DNA from 3 places in the Streptomyces sp. NPDC052020 genome. Region 2 is predicted to be linked to each of the others. Evidence: riboswitches for the same ligand, from Rfam matches in the RefSeq annotation. Region 2 holds a riboswitch; each other region holds the start of a gene.

The links. Region 2 has a riboswitch for thiamine pyrophosphate ahead of AB0L74_RS09620 (thiamine ABC transporter substrate-binding protein). Riboswitches for the same ligand answer to the same signal wherever they lie in the genome.
Region 1: linked by a shared signal. The riboswitch ahead of thiC (phosphomethylpyrimidine synthase ThiC) and the one ahead of AB0L74_RS09620 (thiamine ABC transporter substrate-binding protein) in region 2 are both predicted to bind thiamine pyrophosphate.
Region 3: linked by a shared signal. The riboswitch ahead of thiO (glycine oxidase ThiO) and the one ahead of AB0L74_RS09620 (thiamine ABC transporter substrate-binding protein) in region 2 are both predicted to bind thiamine pyrophosphate.

Annotation. Positions count from the first base shown of each region.
Region 1 covers NZ_JBFAWY010000046.1:9,151-14,293, forward strand. The annotation lists gene AB0L74_RS31030 (YibE/F family protein) at 1-1,385, opposite strand, end outside; TPP riboswitch at 1,457-1,646, shown strand; gene thiC (phosphomethylpyrimidine synthase ThiC) at 1,639-3,432, shown strand; gene AB0L74_RS31040 (hypothetical protein) at 3,602-4,474, opposite strand; gene AB0L74_RS31045 (metallophosphoesterase) at 4,679-5,143, opposite strand, start outside.
Region 2 covers NZ_JBFAWY010000007.1:165,343-170,485, forward strand. The annotation lists gene rlmN (23S rRNA (adenine(2503)-C(2))-methyltransferase RlmN) at 555-1,661, shown strand; TPP riboswitch at 1,701-1,806, shown strand; gene AB0L74_RS09620 (thiamine ABC transporter substrate-binding protein) at 1,886-2,962, shown strand; gene AB0L74_RS09625 (iron ABC transporter permease) at 2,938-4,608, shown strand; gene AB0L74_RS09630 (ABC transporter ATP-binding protein) at 4,611-5,143, shown strand, end outside.
Region 3 covers NZ_JBFAWY010000008.1:147,534-152,676, reverse strand. The annotation lists gene AB0L74_RS10940 (FAD-dependent oxidoreductase) at 43-1,206, opposite strand; gene AB0L74_RS10935 (hypothetical protein) at 1,350-1,700, opposite strand; TPP riboswitch at 1,753-1,864, shown strand; gene thiO (glycine oxidase ThiO) at 1,862-3,043, shown strand; gene thiS (sulfur carrier protein ThiS) at 3,040-3,240, shown strand; gene AB0L74_RS10920 (thiazole synthase) at 3,244-4,038, shown strand; gene pknB (Stk1 family PASTA domain-containing Ser/Thr kinase) at 4,140-5,143, shown strand, end outside.

The DNA.
Region 1 (5,143 bases), on a different contig from region 2:
TGCGCCGTGGCTTCCCGCCCGCTGCGGTCGGCCGAGACCACCAGGGCCGCGAGGGCCGTGGTGACCGGAACCGACGCCACCAGGCCGATCGAACCGACCAGAGTGCGGACGATCTCCTCCGCGACGAGCTCGCTGTTGGCGACCGTTCCCACGCTGCTCTGCGCGATGGAGAACAGCAGGAGCAGCGGGAGCGCGGCGCCCGCATAGGCGAGGACGAGCGTGTTGACGACGGACGCGATGTGGTCGCGTCCGATCCGGATGGCCGCGCGGTACAGCCCGCGCCAGCCCATCGACGGGTTGGCCTCGTGCAGTTCCCAGACCGCCGACGTCTGCGTGACGGTCACGTCGTCGAGGACACCCAGAGAACCGATGATCACACCGGCCAGCAGCAGACCGCTCATGTCGATGGTCGGGTACAGGCCGTGGATCAGCCCCGTGTTGTCGTCGGTGTTGCCGGTGAGCGCGGCCCAGCCGATGAACAGCGATCCCAGGACGCCGATCAGCAGCAGGGAGATCAGGGTGCCGAGCACCGCCACGGAGGTGCGGGCGGACAGGCCGTGGCACAGGTACAGGGCGATCAGCATGATGGCGCTCGACCCCACCACGGCCACCAGCAGCGGGTTCGACCCCTGGAGGATCGCCGGGAGGATGAAGAAGTTCAGCACCAGGAAGCTGATGGCCAGCGCGACCAGCGCCATGACACCCCGCAGCCGCCCGACGACCACGACGGCGAGCGCGAAGATCCCGGCCAGCAGCGCCATCGGCAGGCGCCTGTTGATGTCGGCGACCGAGTACTGCAGGTCCCTCGGTGCCGAGGGCTCGTAGGCGACCACGACCTTCTGGCCCTGTCGCAGCTGCCGGGACTGGTCGGGCTGCACGATCTCGGTGAACGTCCGGCCCTTGTCCTTGCCGGTGTCGACCCGGATCGTGGCCTTCTTGCAGGTGCCGCCGGCCTGTTGCACCGCGGAGGACCCCTCGGCGGTGGAGGTGTCGCCGGTCGGGGGGACGCCCGAGGCGTTGACGTCCTTGCAGCTCACCTCGAGCACCCGGGTGACCGTGGCCTGCTGCGTCTGCCGGTCGAATCCGACACCGGTGCGTTCGTGTGGGGGCGCACCGCCCGGCCACAGCACCGCGAGCCCGACCACCACCGCCGCGGCGAACGGGATGAGGACCGCCGCGATGACCTTGCGCAGGTGCCGGGAGACCGGTGCCGCGGGACCGTGCCCATGCCCGTGTCCGTGGCCGTGCGAGTGCCCATGGCCGCCCCCGGATCCGGGGCCGCGTCCGCCTCCGGCACCAGGACCACCGGCGCCAGGGCCGCTGCCTGCACCCGGGCCGCGGGGCGGGTCGGGCGGGGGATAGGGGGGATGCTGCGTCGTGGTCACCGACCGATCATCGCAAGAACCAGGGGGGCCCTCTGTTCACCGCGCCCGAAGTAACGCTAGCGTGGGGGCACCTTTGTACACGCGGGAGCTCGGAGCACCGGGCTGAGAGGGCGCTGACCTCCGTCCCGCCGATGTTTCACATGAAACGTCACCGAAGACGAGTGATGTTTCCCACGGAACGTCGGCAGACGGAAGCCGCTGCGTCGACCGCCGAACCTGTTACCGGGTAATGCCGGCGTAGGGAGTAGGTCTCATGACCATCAAGGACGCACGCACGCCTGCCTCCACGAACGACTCCGTCGACGGACAGTCCGCGGAGGCCGGGAAGTCCATCGGCTGGCACAAGGCGTACATCGAGGGCTCACGCCCCGATCTGCGAGTGCCGGTCCGCCAGGTGCACCTCACCAACGGGCAGTCCGTCACGCTGTACGACACATCGGGCCCGTATACCGATCCGCTCGTTGACACCGACGTCCGCAGGGGCCTTCCGCCGCTGCGCGAGAACTGGATCGTCGCCCGCGGCGACACCGAGGAGTACGCGGGCCGTCCCGTCCGGCCCGAGGACGACGGGATCAAGCACACCTCGCCGCGCGGGGGCCTGCGCAACCTCGACGCGGTCTTCCCCGGGCGCCCGCGTCAGCCGAGGCGCGGCCGGGACGGAAAGGCCGTGACCCAGCTGGCGTACGCGCGCCGGGGCGAGATCACGCCGGAGATGGAGTTCGTGGCCCTCCGGGAGAACGTGTCGCCCGAGGTCGTCCGCGAGGAGATCGCCGCCGGGCGGGCGGTGCTGCCCGCGAACGTGAACCACCCGGAGATCGAGCCGATGATCATCGGCAAGCGGTTCCTGGTGAAGGTCAACGCGAACATCGGCAACTCCGCCGTGACCTCCTCCATCGAGGAGGAGGTGGAGAAGATGACCTGGGCGACCCGCTGGGGCGCCGACACGGTCATGGATCTGTCCACCGGGCGGAACATCCACACCACGCGCGAGTGGGTGCTGCGCAACTCCCCCGTACCCATCGGCACCGTGCCGCTGTACCAGGCCCTGGAGAAGGTGGACGGCAAGGCCGAAGAGCTGACCTGGGAGATCTACAAGGACACGGTGATCGAACAGGCCGAGCAGGGCGTGGATTACATGACGGTCCACGCGGGCGTCCGCCTGGCGTACGTGCCGCTGACGGCGAACCGCAAGACCGGCATCGTCTCGCGCGGCGGTTCGATCATGGCGGCGTGGTGCCTGGCGCACCACAAGGAGTCGTTCCTGTACGAGAACTTCGAGGAGCTCTGCGAGATCCTCGCGGCGTACGACGTGACGTACTCCCTCGGCGACGGCCTCCGGCCCGGCTCGATCGCGGACGCCAACGACGAGGCCCAGTTCGCGGAGTTGAGGACGCTCGGGGAACTCAACCGGATCGCGAAGCGCTTCCACGTCCAGACCATGATCGAGGGCCCGGGCCATGTCCCGATGCACAAGATCAAGGAGAACATCGACCTTCAGCAGGAGATCTGCGAGGAAGCTCCGTTCTATACGCTCGGTCCGCTGACGACGGACGTCGCGCCGGCCTATGACCACATCACCTCCGGCATCGGTGCCGCGATGATCGCCTGGTGGGGCACGGCCATGCTCTGTTACGTCACGCCGAAGGAGCACCTGGGCCTGCCCAACCGGGACGACGTCAAGACCGGCGTCATCACGTACAAGATCGCCGCCCACGCGGCCGATCTTGCCAAGGGGCATCCCGGGGCGCAGGAGTGGGACGACGCGCTGTCCGACGCCCGCTTCGAGTTCCGGTGGGAGGACCAGTTCAACCTGGCCCTCGACCCGGACACGGCACGGGAGTTCCACGACGAGACGCTGCCGGCCGAGCCCGCCAAGACGGCTCACTTCTGCTCGATGTGCGGTCCGAAGTTCTGCAGCATGAAGATCTCGCAGGACATCCGTCGCGAGCACGGTGGCAGCCAGGCCGAGATCGAGCAGGGCATGGCCCAGAAGTCGAAGGAGTTCGCGGCTTCGGGCAACCGCGTGTATCTGCCGATCGCGGACTAAACCTCGCGTCGCCGTGCGAGGGACAGGGCTGACGGAGTGACGAGGGGGCGGCCTTCCGGCCCGCCCCCTCCCTCCGACACCGTCGCCCGGCAGTCCTCGTCCGCCGTCGCCCGTCGCTCCGGGGCACCCTGCGGCATTCCGGACCCGCACCGGCCGTTGACTCCTGCCACTACTCCGGCCGGTGCTCCGGTCCGCCGAAGTCCGGGCTGGTGTAGTCCGGGCTCGTGTAGCTCGGGCGGTGCCCGGCGGCCGGGCTGTCGCCCGGGCTGGTGAAACCGGGGCGGTCGTAGCCGAGGGCCGGCATACGGCTGGCCGGCACGGACGGTGTCGTACGCGGTGGTGCGCCCGCCGTGCCCCGGTCGCCGAGGGCGTCGCGCAGGAAGGGCAGAACACCGCGTTCCAGCAGGGCGACGCGCCAGGCCTCGCGGGCCTCGGCCACCTCCCGGCTCAGCTCCCGGTCCGGCCCGGCTTCGGCGCGGGGGCGGTTGCGCAGTGCGGTGATCAGCAGTCCGACGGCGGCGGCGAGGACCGCGACCGCGGTGAGGGCACCGAACACCCAGCCGGTGGTGAGCATGGTCCGGGCGAACGCCTGCCCCGGGTCGAGCATCCACAGGACGTACCCCACGAGCAGGAAGATCGCCGCCGCCGTCCCGGCGAGGACGGGCGTCAGAACCGCGACGACGGCGACGGCGCCCGCGCCTGCGGTCCCGGCGTCCTGCCCTCTGACGGCGGACGGTCCCGTCACCCGCGGCTCCGGCTCGGCGGAGCCAGGCTCACGGAGGGAGGACCCGGGAGCCGGCGCCGCCGGATGGCGCAGTTCCTCGCGGACCGTGACGTAGTGCCGGTACTCGGCCGCGGCGGCGGCCGTGATGAGCGCGGTGGCGCTGAGCGCCATCGCGCGCAGCTGCTCGGGATCGAGCCGCTCTCCGAGGCCGGACAGTTCCGGACGGTGTGGTGCCAGGCGCAGTGCCTCGTCGAGGACCCGCTCGTACTCTTGTCGGTCCTCGCTCAACAGTTGCTGCGGAACGCTGTTCATGTGCATCCCCCGATGCTCCGTAGGGCTTGGGGCTCGGCACGCTGACGAGCCGGCGGGCAGAAACGGAGGGGAGCCTGCTACGGATAAGCCGATGGTAGGGCGGTGACGGCGCGCGGTGACAGGGGATTTCCGGGAGTCTGGGGTCGCCCCGCACCAAGAAACCCGTGCTGACCCGCGCCGATGCCGGGAGACAGAACAGCGGGCGAACGGTCAGCCAGGGAGCGGGAGTTGCTGCACCAACAGCTTTCCGGCCATGGTCACGCCGCCGTCCATCGCGATGGCGAGCCCGTCGGCGTACACATGCGGGCCCTCGACCACGGGGCCGGAGCCGTCCTCCCCGTCCTCGGAGCCGACCTCGCCCAGCAGGTAGGGAATGGGGCTGTGGCCGTGGACGATGCGGCTGCCGCCGTAGGCGTCCAGCAGCCTGCGGACCGCGTCGGCGCCCCCTTCGTCCCGGAAGGAGAACCGCTTGGTGAACTTGCGGAACAGGTCCCACACCTCGTCCGCGTCGTTGCGCGTGAGCGTCTCGTGGACCGTGTCGTTCACCTCCTCGATGGAGCGGCCGTAGTCGAGGTAGGCGGTGGTGTCGGAGTGGACCAGCAGATGGCCGTCGACCTCCTCCAGGGCGTCGAGGCGGGCCATCCACTGGAGGTGGTGGTCCTGGAGGCGGTCCAT
Region 2 (5,143 bases):
CGGCTGTAACTCCAGGATCTTGCGCCGTACCGCGTCGCCCGGACGGTTCCTCGCCAAGTCGCCTGCCAGTGGCTGCACCCTGCCCCCTCGTGTGCGCGTCGCTGCAAGACCACCACGGAGGCTCACCGAGGCCAAGACCCGTATCGGCCAGGAGCTGTTACAGCTTTGTCCGCCTCGTCAAGCCGGAAGTCCCACAGCCGTACGGCAACCAAGCGAGGACCAAGAGGTCGATGACGAGCAGTGCGATGCTGACCCCGCTTCGCAGGCCGGTCGGCGGCTCGCTCACGTGCTCCGCGCCTCCCACGGTTCCGCTTGAAGGCGGCCATCGGCCGACCGGCACGCGCCCCAGCATGGTGGGCCCGTCGGTGTTTCACATGAGCACGTGTACTCAGATGCTCCCGCTCCTGCCCTGACTGAGAGCCGGCGAGTGATCTCCGCCGGCCGTCTCCGGGCCGTCCGGGGCCGTCCACGGCGACCGGCGACGGCTACTACCGACAGCCGTAGCGAGTGACGCCCGCGGGTCACCCAAGTGGATCTGCGACACTGGTAACGCCATGCCTAAGCCCGGAGAACTCACTTTCGTCGCCCCGCGCGGAGCCAAGAAGCCGCCGCGGCACCTTGCCGACCTCACGCCCGCCGAGCGCAAGGAGGCCGTCGCCGCGATCGGCGAGAAGCCGTTTCGCGCCAAGCAGCTCTCGCAGCACTACTTCGCGCGGTACGCGCACGAGCCGGAGCAGTGGACCGACATCCCGGCCGGCTCCCGCGGCAAGCTCCGGGAGGCGCTGCTGCCGGAGCTGATGACGGTGGTGCGGCACCTGTCGACCGACCAGGGGACCACCCGCAAGACGCTGTGGCGGCTGTTCGACGGCACCCTCGTCGAGTCGGTGCTCATGCGCTACCCGGACCGGGTGACCATGTGCATCAGCTCGCAGGCGGGCTGCGGCATGAACTGCCCGTTCTGCGCCACCGGACAGGCCGGCCTGGACCGGAACCTGTCCACCGCGGAGATCGTGCACCAGATCGTGGACGGCATGCGGGCCCTCAGGGACGGCGAGGTGCCGGGCGGTCCGGCCCGGCTGTCCAACATCGTCTTCATGGGCATGGGCGAGCCGCTCGCCAACTACAACCGGGTCGTCGGGGCCATCCGCAGGCTCACCGACCCCGAGCCCGACGGGGTGGGCCTGTCGCAGCGCGGCATCACCGTCTCGACGGTGGGCCTGGTCCCGGCCATCCACCGCTTCGCCGACGAGGGCTTCAAGTGCCGTCTGGCGATCTCGCTGCACGCGCCCGACGACGAGCTGCGCGACACCCTCGTCCCCGTGAACACGCGGTGGAAGGTGCGCGAGGTGCTGGACGCCGGGTTCGAGTACGCCGCGAAGTCCGGCCGGCGGCTCTCCATCGAGTACGCGCTGATCCGGGACATCAACGACCAGGCGTGGCGCGGTGACCGGCTCGGCCGGCTGCTCAAGGGCAAGCCGGTGCACGTCAACCTGATCCCGCTCAACCCGACGCCCGGCTCGAAGTGGACCGCCTCGCGGCCCGAGGACGAGAAGGCGTTCGTGGAGGCGATCGCCGCCCATGGTGTGCCGGTCACCATCCGGGACACCCGTGGGCAGGAGATCGACGGGGCGTGCGGACAGCTCGCCGCGAGCGAACGGTAACCTGACCACCGTAAGAACGCACACCATCACCACATCCGCATATTCCGACAGGGGAGCGCCACAGCGCTGAGAGTGCGGCACCGGCCGCAGACCCTCCGAACCTGGCCCAGGTCATTCTGGGTAGGGAGATCGGTCATCACTCGAGCTGTTGCGCCCTGCCCGGGGCACCTTCCAGGGGGTCTGGGCAGGGCCGCGTCTCTTCCTGGTCACCCAGGAGGACATCAGTGGGCATCACCAAGAAGGCCGCGATCCTGGCCGTGGGACTCGGCCTGGTCACGCTCTCGGCGTGCGGGTCGTCCGGCGGTGGCGGGGAATCCGGCGACCCGAAGACCGTGACGCTGGTCAGCCATGACTCGTGGGCCGCGTCGAAGGACGTGATCGCCGCCTTCGAGAAGGAGTCCGGTTACCGGGTCAGGGTCCTCAAGGACGGCGACGCGGGCCAGGCCGTGAACAAGGCGATCCTGACCAAGGACAACCCGCAGGGCGACGTCTTCTTCGGCGTCGACAACACCCTGCTGTCGCGGGCGCTGGACAACGGGCTCTTCCAGCCGTACGAGCCGAAGGACGCCGACCGGATCGGGCCGGAGTACCGGGCCGACGGGGAACGGCACCGGGTCACCCCCATCGACACCGGTGACATCTGCGTCAACTACGACAAGGAGTGGTTCGGCGAGCACAGGCTCACCCCGCCCGCCTCCTTCGACGACCTGATCAAGCCGGAGTACAAGAACCTCCTGGTCACCGAGAACGCCGCCACCTCCTCGCCCGGCCTCGGCTTCCTCCTCGGCACCGCCGCCCGCTACGGCGACGGCTGGCCGGAGTACTGGAAGAAGCTGAAGGCCAACGGCGTCAAGGTGGTCGACGGCTGGGAGCAGGCCTACAACGAGGAGTTCTCCGGCTCCGCCGCCGGCAAGAAGGCCAAGGCCGACCGCCCGCTGGTCGTGTCGTACGCCTCCTCGCCGCCCGCCGAGGTGATCTACGCCGACCCCCGGCCCGACACGGCGCCCACGGGCATCGCCTCCAACACCTGCTTCCGCCAGGTGGAGTACGCCGGACTGCTGAGCAACGCCGAGAACCCCGAGGGCGGCAAGGCGCTGCTGGACTTCCTGATCGGCAAGCGGTTCCAGGACGACCTGCCGCTGAACATGTTCGTCTACCCGGTGCGGGACGACGCGAAGGTGCCGGAGGACTTCGCGAAGTTCGGGCCGCAGGCGAAGAACCCGCAGACCATGGACCCGGACGAGATCGCCGACCACCGTGACGAGTGGGTCAAGTCGTGGACCTCGCTCGTTCTGAAGTAGCCGCCCGCGGGCGGCGGCGCCAGGCCGCGGCGCGGCTCGCGCTCATGGCCGGGCCCGTCGCGTTCTTCGCGGTCTTCTTCGCCTATCCCGTCGTCGCGATCGTCGGGCGGGGGCTGAAGGACGGCGACGGCTGGCACCTCGGGCGGATCGGCCAGGTGCTGGCGGACTCCGGCGTCCGGCACGTGCTGTGGTTCACCACCTGGCAGGCGCTGGTCTCCACCGCGCTGACCCTGCTGGTCGCGCTGCCCGGCGCGTACGTCTTCGCCCGCCTGGACTTCCCCGGCAAAAAGGTGCTGCGGGCCGTGGTGACCGTGCCGTTCGTGCTGCCGACGGTCGTCGTCGGGACCGCCTTCCTCGCGCTGGTCGGGCGGGGCGGGCTGCTGGACGAGCTGTGGGGCGTACGGCTGGACACCACCGTGTGGGCGATCCTGCTCGCCCACGTCTTCTTCAACTACGCCGTCGTCGTCCGCACCGTCGGCGGGCTGTGGGCGCAGCTCGACCCGCGGCAGGAGGAGGCGGCGCGGATGCTCGGCGCCTCGCGCACGGCGGCCTGGCGCACGGTCACCCTGCCCGCGCTGGCGCCCGCCGTGGCCGCCGCCGCGCTGATGGTGTTCCTGTTCACCTTCACCTCCTTCGGCGTCGTCCAGATCCTCGGCGGGCCCGCCTTCGCCACCCTGGAGGTGGAGATCTACCGGCAGACCGCCGACGTCTTCGACCTGTCGACGGCCGCCGTGCTGACGATGATCCAGTTCGTCGCGGTCGGCGCGATCCTCGCCGTGCACGCCCGGACCGTACGGCGGCGGGAGACCGCGCTGCGGCTGGTGGACGCCTCCCTGACCGCGCGCCGGCCGCGCGGGGCGGGACAGTGGGCGCTGCTCGCCGGTGTCCTCGTCACCGTAGCCGTGTTGCTGGTGCTGCCGCTCGCGGTGCTGGTCGAGCGGTCGCTGGACGCGCCCGGCTTCGCCTCGTACCGGGCGCTGACCAGCGCGGACAGCGGCGTCTTCCTGGTCCCCCCGATCGAGGCGATCGGCACCTCCCTCCAGTACGCCGTCGCCGCCACCGCCATCGCCGTGGTGATCGGCGGCCTCGCCGCGACCGCGCTCACCCGGCGGGACGCGGGCCGCCTCGTACGCGGGTTCGACGCGCTGCTGATGCTGCCCCTCGGGGTGTCGGCGGTGACCGTCGGCTTCGGTTTCCTGATCGCGCTGGACGAACCGCCGCTAGACCTCAGAAGCTCCTGGATCCTGGTGCCGCTCGCGCAGGCCCTGGTCGGCGTCCCCTTCGTGGTGCGGACCATGCTGCCGGTGCTGCGGGCGGTGGACCCCCGGCTGCGGGAGGCCGCCGCGGTGCTCGGCGCGTCCCCGTGGCGGGTGTGGCGCGAGGTCGATCTGCCGCTGGTGCGGCGGGCGCTGCTGGTCGCCGCCGGGTTCGCCTTCGCGGTGTCGCTGGGCGAGTTCGGGGCGACCGTGTTCATCGCCCGGCCCGACAACCCGACGCTGCCGGTCGCGGTGGCACGGCTGCTGGGACGGCCGGGCGAGACCAACTACGGGCAGGCGATGGCCCTGTCGACGATTCTGATGGTGGTGTGCGCGGTGGCCCTGCTGGTGCTGGAGCGGCTGCGGACCGACCGGACCGGGGAGTTCTAGGGATGCTGCTCAGCCTTCGGGGCGCGACCGTCCGCTTCGGCGGGCGGGCCGTGCTGGACGCCGTCGACCTCGAGGTCGCCGAGCACGAGACCGTGTGCGTGCTCGGGCCGAGCGGCAGCGGCAAGTCGACGCTGCTGCGGGCGGTCGCCGGACTCCAGCCGCTGGACGCCGGGGCGGTCCTGCTCGGCGGGCGGGACCAGGCGGGCGTGCCCGCGCACCGGCGCGAGGTGGGGCTGATGTTCCAGGACCACCAGCTGTTCCCGCAGCGGGACGTGGGCGGCAACGTCGCCTTCGGGTTGCGCGCCCGCGGAGTGCCGCGCGCGGAACAGAGCGATCGCGTACGGGAGTTGCTGGAACTGGTCGGCCTGCCGGGGGCCGCCCGGCGGGCCGTCGCCGCACTGTCCGGCGGGGAGCAGCAGCGGGTGGCGCTGGCCCGGGCACTGGCCCCCCGGCCGCGCCTGCTGATGCTGGACGAGCCGCTCGGCCAGCTCGACCGCTCGCTGCGGGAGCGGCTCGTCGTCGAGCTGCGGGAGCT
Region 3 (5,143 bases), on a different contig from region 2:
CCCGCCCGGACCGGCACGGGGCGCCCCGGCCGTCTCCCGGCCTCAGGCGGTGGCCGACTTCAGCGGCCGGGCCGCATCCGCCAGCAGCTTTGGGTCCATGGGCGTGCCGGCCTCGATCAGCCGCCTGCCCTGGGCCAGGTCCCGGGGGCGCCCCACCGCCAGCAGGCCGGCCAGCCGGTTCTCCCGCAGCCAGCACACCGTCCAGGCGGGTCCGGACGGGTCGCCGCGCCACAGGGTGGTGTCGGCCGCGGGGTGGTGGCCGGCGTACTGGACGAAACGGCCGAACTGCTCGGACCAGAAGTAGGGCACCGGGTCGTAGGCCGCCGCGGCCCCGGTGACGATGTCGGCGGCGACCGTGCGCGGCCCCTGGAGGGCGTTGTCCCAGTGGTGGACCGTCAGACGCGTGCCGTACCGCGCCGACGGGAAGGAGGCGCAGTCGCCGACGGCGTAGACGTCCGGCACGCCGGTGCGCAGGCGGTCGTCGGCGACGACCTCGCCGTGCGCGCCGAGCTCGACGCCGGAGCCGGCCAGCCAGGCGGTGGCGGGCCGGGCGCCGATGCCGACGACGACGGCGCCCGCGGGCAGCCGGGTGCCGTCGTCGAGGACCACCGCGCCCGGCTCGACGCGCTCCACGCGCGCGTGGGTGCGCAGTTCGGCGCCGGCGTCGGCGTACCAGGCCGCCATCGGCGCGGCCACCTCGACGGGCAGCGCTCCGGCCAGCGGGCGGCCGGCGGCCTCCACGACGGTCACCGCGCAGCCCGCCTCGCGCGCGGCCGTGGCGAACTCGGCGCCGATCCAGCCGGCCCCCACGACCACGACGTCGTGCTGCCGGGCGAGGACCGGGCGCAGCCGTTCGGCGTCGTCCAGGGTGCGCAGCAGATGCACGCCGGGCACGCCCTCCGCGCCCGGCAGGCGGACCGGTTCGGCGCCGGTGGCGAGGACGAGGACGTCGTACGGCACGGGCCCCGCGGAGGTGTCCAGGACGTGCGCCTCGGGGCGCAGGCCCAGCGCCTCGCAGCCCAGCCTGAGGTCGATGCCGAGCGCCTCGAAGTCGATGTCGAAGGCGGAGTGCTCGGCGGTGCCGAGCAGGATCGCCTTGGACAGCGGGGGCCGGTCGTAGGGCTGGTGCGGTTCGGCGCCGATCAGCGTCACGGTGCCGGCGAAGCCCTGCTCGCGCAGGGCGGCGGCGGTCTGCACGCCCGCCATGCCGGCGCCCACCACGACCACGCGGCGCGGCGCGGACGCTCCCGTCCGTCCCGGCTCGCCCGTCTCCGCCGCTTCCCGCCTCTGCTCGCTCACCCGATCACCATAGACACCCGCGTCACCTCCGGCGCCTGACGGGGCATCAGTCACCGTTTTGGGTCCGGGATCTGCTCCACCACGCTCGTCCCGCTGCCCGCCCGCGACTCCCACTGCCAGGTCTCCTCCAGCCGCACCCGCCCGTCGGGCAGGTCCACGACCGTCGCCAGGCAGTGCCCCGACGACGTGCCGCCGTCGGTCTTGAGCTGCACGTACCGGAAGTCGAGCCGGTCGCCCTCGCGGGTCCCCACCAGGAACCCGCGGACGACGTCGCCGCCGGCGTACTCGGCCCAGACCTCGCCGTCCTTCTCGTGGTAAGTGAACCGGGTGCGGGTGCCCACCTGGCCCGGCGCCTGGTCGGCGACGGGGGCGAGCACGAGACCGTGCAGCGAACGGGCCATGGGGGGAGGCTCCCTTACAGACATGCGGCGGCTAGGGCTAGGGTGGCCAACGTAAAGCACTCGCGGGAGCCCGGACGCACCGGGCTGAGAGGGAGGCTGGCGGCCTCCGACCGTACGAACCTGATCCGGGTCATGCCGGCGAAGGGAGGGGCTGGACGCCCATGTCACGCACGTCCGACACCTCAGACGTCCTTGTCGTCGGGGGCGGGATCATCGGCCTGGTCACGGCCTGGCGGGCCGCGCAGCGGGGGCTCGCCACGGCCCTGGTGGACCCCGAGCCGGGCGGCGGGGCCGCCCAGGTGGCGGCCGGGATGCTGGCCGCCGTCACGGAACTGCACTATGGCGAACAGACCCTGCTCGCCCTGAACGTCACCTCCGCGCGCCGCTACCCGGAGTTCGCCGCCGAACTCACCGAGGCCACCGGTCACGACCTCGGCTACCGCCGGTGCGGCACCCTCGCCGTCGCCCTGGACGCCGACGACCGCGCCCATCTGCGCGAGCTGCACGCCTTCCAGCTCCAGTCGGGGCTGACGGCGGAGTGGCTGTCGGGGCGGGAGTGCCGGCGCCTGGAGCCGATGCTCGCGCCCGGCGTGCGCGGCGGGCTCAGGGTGGACGGCGACCACCAGATCGATCCGCGGCGCCTGGCCGCGGCCCTGGTGGCCGCCTGCGAGCGGGCGGGCGTGGTCTTCCACCGGACGTGGGCCGACCGGCTCACCGTCGTCCGGGACCGGGCGACCGGGGTCGTCACCGCCGACGGCACGGCGCTCGGGGCCGGCCGGACGGTGCTGGCCGCGGGCAGCCTCAGCGGGCGGCTCGCGGGCGTGCCGGACGCCGTCCTGCCGCCGGTGCGGCCCGTGAAGGGGCAGGTGGTGCGGCTGACGATGCCGGACGGGCGGGCGCCGCTGCTGAGCCGCACCGTGCGCGCCGTGGTGCGCGGCAACGCCCTGTACCTGGTGCCCCGGGAGAGCGGCGAACTGGTCGTCGGGGCGACCAGCGAGGAGATGGGCTGGGACACGACGGTGACCGCCGGCGGCGTGTACGAGCTGCTGCGCGACGCCCACGAACTGGTCCCCGGCATCACCGAGCTGCCGCTGGCGGAGACCCGCGCGGGCCTGCGCCCCGGCTCCCCGGACAACGCGCCGCTGCTCGGCCCGACCGCGCTGGAGGGCCTGCTGCTGGCCACCGGGCACTACCGCAACGGCGTGCTGCTCACCCCGGTCACCGGCGACGTCATGGCGCACGTCCTGACCACCGGCGAGCTGCCCGCCGAGGCCCGCGCCTTCACCCCCGGGCGCTTCACCGCCTTCCCCCCCGCCCCCGCACTCACGGAGCAGTCCGCATGAACGTCCTGGTCAACGGGGAGCCGCGCGAGGTGGCTCCCGGCACGGCCCTCGACACCCTGGTGAGGACCCTCACCCAGGCGCCGTCCGGAGTGGCCGCCGCCCTGAACGAAACCGTCGTCCCGCGCGCGCAGTGGCCGGACACGGCCCTGGCCGAGGGTGACCGCGTCGAAGTCCTCACCGCCGTCCAAGGAGGCTGAACGATGGCCGACGATCCCTTCGTCATCGGCGGGACGACCTTCACGTCCCGCCTGATCATGGGCACGGGCGGGGCGCCCAGCCTCGACGTGCTGGAGCGGGCGCTCGTCGCCTCCGGGACGGAGCTGACCACCGTCGCGATGCGGCGCGTGAACCCCTCGGTGCACGGGTCCGTGCTGTCGGTGCTGGAGAAGCTCGGCATCCGCGTGCTGCCGAACACGGCGGGCTGCTTCACGGCCGGCGAGGCGGTGCTGACCGCCCGCCTCGCGCGCGAGGCCCTCGGCACCGACCTGGTCAAGCTGGAGGTCATCGCCGATGAGCGGACCCTGCTGCCCGACCCGGTCGAGCTGCTGGAGGCGGCCGAGACGCTGGTCGACGACGGGTTCACGGTGCTGCCGTACACCAATGACGACCCCGTGCTGGCACGGAAGCTGGAGGACGTCGGGTGCGCCGCCATCATGCCGCTCGGGTCGCCGATCGGCTCCGGGCTCGGCATCCGCAATCCGCACAACTTCCAGCTGATCGTGGAGCACGCGCGCGTGCCGGTGATCCTGGACGCGGGCGCGGGCACGGCGTCGGACGCAGCGCTGGCGATGGAGCTGGGGTGCGCGGGTGTGATGCTCGCCTCGGCGGTGACCCGGGCGCAGGAGCCGGTGCTGATGGCGGAGGCGATGAGGCACGCGGTGGAGGCGGGCCGGCTGGCCCGGCGGGCCGGGCGCATCCCCCGGCGCCACTTCGCCGAGGCGTCCTCACCGGCGGAGGGCCTGGCCCGGCTGGATCCGGAGCGGCCCGCGTTCTAGGGAGTGTCCCCAGATCCGGAAGCGGTCCCAGGTCTGCCGCGGGACCCCGGCCGACGTCTCGGCGGTGAGCGGTGTCGGCGGCGGCTCGTAGACTCGCCTGCGTGGACACGACCCTTCAGGACCCTCTGGTCGGGCGACTGCTCGACGGCCGGTACCGCGTCGACGCGCGGATCGCGGTCGGCGGGATGGCCACGGTCTACCGGGCCGTGGACACCCGCCTGGACCGTGTGCTCGCGCTGAAGGTGATGCACCCGGCGCTCGCGGCCGACGCCTCCTTCGTCGAGCGGTTCATCCGCGAGGCCAAGTCGGTGGCCCGCCTCGCCCACCCCAACGTCGTCCAGGTCTTCGACCAGGGCACCGACGGGGCGTACGTCTATCTGGCCATGGAGTACGTCTCCGGCTGCACCCTGCGCGACGTGCTGCGCGAGCGCGGGGCGCTCCAGCCCCGGGCCGCCCTGGACATCCTGGAGCCGGTGCTGGCCGCGCTGGGCGCGGCACACCGCGCGGGGTTCGTGCACCGGGACATGAAACCGGAGAACGTCCTGATAGGGGACGACGGCCGGGTCAAGGTGGCCGACTTCGGGCTGGTCCGCGCCGTGGACACGGTCACGCACACCACCGGGGCCGTCCTCGGCACCGTCTCCTACCTGGCGCCGGAGCAGATCGAGCAGGGCACGGCCGACCCCCGGGTCGACGTGTACGCGTGCGGTGTCGTCCTGTACGAGATACTCACCGGCGCCAAGCCGCACGACGGCGACTCCCCCGCCCAGGTGCTCTACCGGCACCTCCACGAGGACGTCCCCCCGCCGTCGGCCGCCGTGCCGGGGCTGCCGTACGAGCTGGACGAGCTGGTCGCGTCGGCGACCGCGCGCACCCCGGAGATCCGGCCGCACGACGCCGTGGCGCTGCTCGCGCTGACCCGCGAGGCGCGCGGGGCGCTCACCGAGGAGCAGCTGGACGCGGTGCCGCCGCAGGCGCTGGCCGCGGGGCACGACAACGCCGAGGACCGCACGAGCGTGCTCCCCCGCGCGCTGACCGTCCCCCGGCCGCTGCCCGTCAACGAGGACGACCGGGAGGAGCGGCCCGGCCCGCGGGGCCCGGACGA